2 regions of the Paenibacillus pabuli genome follow, and region 2 is predicted to be linked to the other one. Evidence: riboswitches for the same ligand, from Rfam matches in the RefSeq annotation. Region 2 holds a riboswitch; the other holds the start of a gene.
The links. A riboswitch is a leader RNA that binds a small molecule or an ion and turns the genes downstream of it on or off. The one in region 2 is predicted to bind FMN.

Region 1 (3,123 bases), on a different contig from region 2:
TCGGTTGCCGGCAAATGCTGCGAGAGCGGCGACATGTTGATCTGGGATCTGGACCTACCTAAAGTTCAGAGCGGTGATCTGCTTGCTGTTGCCTGCACGGGTGCGTACAACTACTCCATGGCAAGCAACTATAACCGAATTCGCCGTCCGGCAGTCGTGTTTGTCAAAGACGGCCAAGGTGATGTTGTTGTACGTCGTGAAACGTATCAGGACATCATTCAGAATGACCTCGTGCCTGAGCGTATCGCTAAACAGCCTGTAACCCGTTAATGGGAAGGCATACCAAAAGAATGGAGAAGACAAAAAGGAACCTTCCTTTTTGTCTTCTTTTTGCATCTGGGCCCTACATTTTTCGAAAAAACTTGCTGATTATTTTGCGGTTGGACTCATTTCGGTGTACACTAAGAAAAGTGCTATAGAGCTTGGCCCAGGGTCATGCAGGATGGCACCATTAACGATGGTCAATACGAAAGGAGTCATTTACATATGGCGAAACAAGCGAAAATCAAAATGGCAAACGGCGGAGAAGTTCTGATCGACCTGTTCGATCAAGAAGCTCCAAACACAGTGGCAAACTTTGAGAAACTGGCTAACTCCGGTTTCTACAACGGTCTTGTATTCCACCGCGTAATTCCAGGCTTCGTAGCACAAGGCGGATGCCCTAACGGATCTGGTGCAGGTGGCCCAGGCTACACAATCAACTGTGAAATCAACCCGAACAAACATGAGCGTGGAACACTCGCAATGGCACACGCAGGCCGTAACACAGGCGGAAGCCAGTTCTACATCTGCTACCAGCCACAGCCGCATCTGGATGGACAACATACCGTATTTGGTAAAGTAACCAAAGGTATGGAGTTCGTAGATGCTTTCGAAGGTCGCGACAAAATGGAAACAGTTGAAGTCGTTGAAGTTTAATTGTTATCCTAATCAATAAAAAAGGCCGTTTCGTTTATAAAACGAAGCGGTTTTTTTGTATGGTTTTGCTTATTAAAAGTTAGTATGTGACAAAAAGGAACAAAAAACAATTGATTTTTTGACGTTAAAGTGCTAACATCCAATTAATAACGAAAGCGATCCTTCAGGGCAGGGTGCAATTCCCTACCGGCGGTGATGCATCTGTGAGGGTATCTATCCAGCACTTTTGCAAAGTCCGTGACCTGTCTGCCTGTGGCAGATGGCTGATCTGGTGCAATTCCAGAACCGACAGTATAGTCTGGATGGGAGAAGGAGAGGATGCAGTCCCAATCGGACTGCATTCCGCAGATGCGTTGCTGCACAGTATTAGGCGAGGTTTATTTCTGTGCAGGGAATGTCGGTTATCCGGCAGTTTCCATACATATGCCACATCATAGAAGCTCTTTACCTGTCATTGTGTTCATTAGGTATGTGTTTGCTTTCACTTGCCTGAAATGGAATTATGGGGGAGTGCTGTTGGCAAACGTATCAATGACATTCTGCTGGTGACACATGTCTCTCATCATCCCCGCCCGAACGATTGTTCGGGTGGGGATTTTTTATTTTGGATATGGTATAACCGCCTCTCTGCTCGAAGGGAGGCCTATAACTTAAGATTCTAACCGTGGGGTGACCGGACTTGGAAATGATCAATGATGAATTTTATATGGGGCTTGCGTTAGATATGGCAGAACGTGCACAGGGACAAACGGGGATTAACCCTGTCGTCGGATGTGTTGTAGTAAAAGAAGGCCGGGTCGTAGGTCTGGGAAGTCACCTCAAGCGGGGGACAGGCCATGCCGAGGTGCACGCATTGAATATGGCAGGCAGCGATGCCGAAGGCAGCACAGTCTATGTTACGCTGGAGCCTTGCAGCCACTACGGCAAAACGCCGCCATGCAGCGAACGGTTGATTCACGAGAAAGTGAAGCGCGTTGTGGTGTGTTGTGAGGATCCGAATCCGCAGGTATCCGGCAGAGGAATCACCATGCTGCGTCAACAAGGGATTGAAGTGGAAGTTGGCATATTGCGCGATCGCGGAAGACGTATGAATGAAAAATTCATTAAGTACATTACCACCGGTTTGCCGTTTGTCACCTTAAAAACGGCGTCCACGCTGGATGGCAAAATTGCGACTCGCAGCGGAGACAGCAAATGGATCTCCAACGAGCCTGCGCGCGAAATCGTACATGCACTCCGCCATCGTCATCAGGGCATTATGGTCGGCGTAGATACGGTTATCGCAGACAATCCGGAGCTGACGACCCGTCTTCAAGTGGAAGGGATCAGCCCTGTGCGAATTGTTGTAGATTCGAAGCTGCGTCTCCCTGTAGGATCCAAAATGGTCAAGGACGGGCTTGCACCAACATGGGTGCTTACGACCGATGAGGCGAGCCCTGAGGCCGCCGAGCGTCTGGAAGCCTACGGTGTGGAAATTATACGCTGTGGACCTGGACCTCGTGTGGATTTGCTGAGTGCACTTAGCAAGCTGGGGGAACGAGAAATGGGCTCCATCCTGCTTGAAGGCGGAGGCACGTTGAATGGAGCTATGCTAGAAGCCAAATTGGTCGATCGGCTGTTGATGTTTATTGCCCCGAAAATTGTGGGCGGGTATGACACACCGGGAAGTTTCCGATTTGAAGGTGTTGAGCGTATGAGTCAGGCCATTCAATTGAATCAGCTGGAAATCGAGCAAGTTGGGGATAATATCAGTATCGGCGGAATCCCTGTCTGGCCTGAATAACGGAGCGAAGGTGCAAGGCAAGATATAAACCTAAGGAGGCGGCGGCATGTTTACCGGTTTGGTGGAAGAAGTCGGTCAAATTCGGCGTATCGGTCGAAAAGGCGAAGCATTGGTCCTGAACATCGGAGCTTCCGCCATCATGGATGATTTGAAGATTGGTGACAGCGTATCTGTAAACGGAGTATGTCTTACGGCAACGACGCTGGAAAGCGGAGGATTTACCGCAGACGTCATGCCTGAAACCTACCGTCATACCAATCTGAGTCAGCTGCAATCAGGCAGCCAAGTGAACCTGGAACGGGCCATGCAGTCGGGTGGACGTTTTGGCGGACATATTGTGCAAGGACATGTGGATGGCACGGGAGTTATTGGCAGTATCACACGTGATCAGAATGCGGTTGTTTTTGAAATTAAACCGGACG
Region 2 (3,123 bases):
TGTCCTTAACCTGCAAAAGCTGTCTTAAACAAGGGATTAAACGTTATACCGCGACAAAGAGCCACATCCATAGATGCGGCTTTCTCTCTTGTTTTAAGGAATGACATTACATCCTGTACGGTAAGGTCACTTTTTTCGCTCTGCTTTTCGCTTGGCCCGAAACCGTCTTACCTTCATCAGATTTCCGCACATTTTGTCATCACAATATTTCTGAGTACGACTTCGTGTATCATCATAGAAGATCCAGCGGCAGTCCGTATTGTCACAGATTCGAATTCTCGCTGCCTCTCCTTCTGCAAGTGTTATTGCAAAATCAGCTGCGACCTCTGCCATAATCTGCTGCCACTCTGTGCCGACTGAAATCCACTCCACTTCCAGCTTCTGCTCAACAAAAGTCAGTTCTCGATACCCGCGGCCTTTCTCCATGATAGCGTTAAGCCATTTTCGGTTCTCATCTGTTAATAATGCTCCATGAGATAGCTCGGTTGCCAAAGCATGTAATTCATTTCTAAGTATTCTCATCGAGTTCTCTTCCTCCATTGAAGCAGGTATGGCAGCCTGCAGGCTCCACCTTTCCAGAAAGCGTTGCTGCCACTCAGGCTTCGCTAATCGATCCTCTGACCGCTCTCCCCCGCGCCAATCGTGGTAATCACTGTTTACAAAATCCGTCCAAAGTCTGTCCATTCGTACCTCCGAAAAGTGTAACTATCTATATATAAAAATGATGGTTACAAAAATCAGTAATTGTGTTACATTAATTGTAACTACTTTGAACAACTTTAGCTAGTTACCATGTATTCAGGGAGGTATATTAATGAATACCACGGCAACAGATCTATTGCTCATTCAGAAAGATAGTACCTGGGATCAGATTGATTGGATCGTCCCTTTGTCAAAAGCGATTGAAGGACTGACAGCCGAACAGGCGGCCTGGGTTCCTCCGTCCGGTGGATTAAGCATCTGGCAGATGGTCAACCATATGTATTATTACAACAATCGTTTGTTAAGTCGGCTTGAAGGGACTACACCTTCTCAACCTCCAGCTGAAAGCAATGTTTCCACTTTTGGCGACCCTGGGGAGCCGAAGAACTACGATGGATGGAATCATCTTGTGCAAGAACTCAATACAGTGGCTGCAGGGCTTCGTGAAAAAATAGCCTCTTTACAGCCATCGGATCTGGAAGCTTCATATATGGACACAGCGGAAAAGTGGGGACACGAACTCGCCCGCTGGGTGCTTCACGATGCTTATCACGCCGGCCAGATTGTGCTTCTGCGCAGGCAGCAAGGAAGCTGGAATATCATTTTCTAAAAAAATTGCTTGAACTGCTAGCGCTTACAGGAATAAGATGAACTTATTAAAGTTACAACTTGTACAATAACCTATAAATTGAATAGGATCTTCGGGGTAGGGTGCAATTCCCAACCGGCGGTGATGTTCCTTCTGGAACCAGCCCGCGACTCGCTGTTGACTGCTTAGGGTAACAGCGACTGACTTGGTGTGACTCCAAGGCCGACGGTACAGTCCGGATGAGAGAAGATCAACACATGACATACCGCTTATTGGGAAGGTTTCTTACCTGACGATATGTTCATGGATGAGCCCCCGTTTATTTGGTGTATGCCAAAACGGGGGCTTTTGTCGATTTTGCCAACTGAAGATTCCGTGTTCTGACGAAGGAGTCCTGAATATGGAAAAGACACAGCATGCATCAACCGTTTATCGCAAGGAACGAAGCAATACCGGATTTTGGCTCGTTGTTCTCGGTGCAGCCCTTTGGGGCGTAGATCCATTGTTCCGCATTATTTTGCTGCAAACGATGACCTCCACTCAAATTGTACTGGTGGAACATATCATCGTGAGCTTAATAGCTATACCTGTCTTATGGAAATTCCGCGCCGACCTGAAAAATCTGCGAGCCCGTCACTGGATCGCTGTTATCTTTATCTCATGGGGCGGCTCAGCACTGGCAACGGTCCTATTCACGCTGGCACTGACACATAATGATCCCAATACCGTCTTGTTGCTGCAAAAAATGCAGCCCATCTTCGCGATTGTTTTGGCTAAGTTCTTATTAAAGGAAACACTACCGCGCCGTTTCGGCTGGTTATTTATTGTTGCTCTCATCGGAACCTATCTGCTTACATTTGGATTCACACTTCCGCTTGGAAACTGGAACAACTGGATTCATGCGGGCAGCCTGTTGTCACTTGGCGCTGCTGCCTTATGGGGTGGCTCTACGGTAATGGGACGACTGATGCTGGGGCAAACCCGTTATGAGACGGTCACCTCGCTCCGCTTCGTCGTTGCTCTTCCGCTTTTGATTCTCATGACCTGGAACGAAGGTGCAGCTTGGACCTTGCCATCCGGTGCAGGAGAACAGGCGGCTGTTGGGCTCAACATTTTGGGGCAGGCGCTTTTGCCTGGTTTGCTGAGTCTGTTGTTATACTATAAAGGCCTCTCTTCCACGAAAGCCTCTGTGGCCACACTGGCTGAGCTGAGCTTCCCAATGGCTGGTGTGCTTGTGAACTGGATTGCGTTCCGGACGCTTATCACTTGGGAACAGTTGATTGGATTCGTTCTGATCTGGATTGCATTGTTCGCCATCTCCAAACAGCAGGAACGATCTACCACAGCTTCAGACGCAGCTCCTAAGCTTCGGGCCGAGTAAATAAGATCCTACTTATACTTGTTAAGGCACTGACACATCCATCTGGATCTGCAGTGCCTTTTGTCTTTTTATAATTCCAGTGGTACGATGACATATGAAAGGTACTTATTCTATTTCATATTTTCGGAGAGGAACGATCGTCATGTCTTCATTTTCATATACGTCCTATGATGCCATAGGTCTGGCTGAACTGGTTCGGGCGCGGGAAGTTTCCCCCGTTGAATTGCTGGAAGCGGCATACGCACGTATGGAAGAAGTTAACCCTCAGCTTAATGCGGTCATTCGTACATATGAAACACGTGCACGCGAGGAAGCTGGCTACGTTCGTCCAGGCGAACAGCCTTTTGCAGGCGTGCCATTACTCCTCAAAGACATCTCGCAGTCGCTAGAAGGGGAAATTCTGACTTCCGGTTCCCGTCTTCTGAAGGATCATCGGGCATTACGCAATTCC

Region 1: it holds a riboswitch for FMN, as region 2 does, so the genes downstream of both, ribD (bifunctional diaminohydroxyphosphoribosylaminopyrimidine deaminase/5-amino-6-(5-phosphoribosylamino)uracil reductase RibD) here and ABGV42_RS06225 (DMT family transporter) in region 2, are expected to answer to the same signal.

Annotation. Positions count from the first base shown of each region.
Region 1 covers NZ_JBDOIO010000004.1:1,365,111-1,368,233, forward strand. The annotation lists gene lysA (diaminopimelate decarboxylase) at 1-270, shown strand, start outside; gene ABGV42_RS25785 (peptidylprolyl isomerase) at 487-918, shown strand; FMN riboswitch at 1,074-1,236, shown strand; gene ribD (bifunctional diaminohydroxyphosphoribosylaminopyrimidine deaminase/5-amino-6-(5-phosphoribosylamino)uracil reductase RibD) at 1,598-2,701, shown strand; gene ribE (riboflavin synthase) at 2,748-3,123, shown strand, end outside.
Region 2 covers NZ_JBDOIO010000003.1:911,058-914,180, forward strand. The annotation lists gene ABGV42_RS06215 (CGNR zinc finger domain-containing protein) at 127-684, opposite strand; gene ABGV42_RS06220 (DinB family protein) at 815-1,312, shown strand; FMN riboswitch at 1,396-1,546, shown strand; gene ABGV42_RS06225 (DMT family transporter) at 1,692-2,672, shown strand; gene ABGV42_RS06230 (amidase) at 2,815-3,123, shown strand, end outside.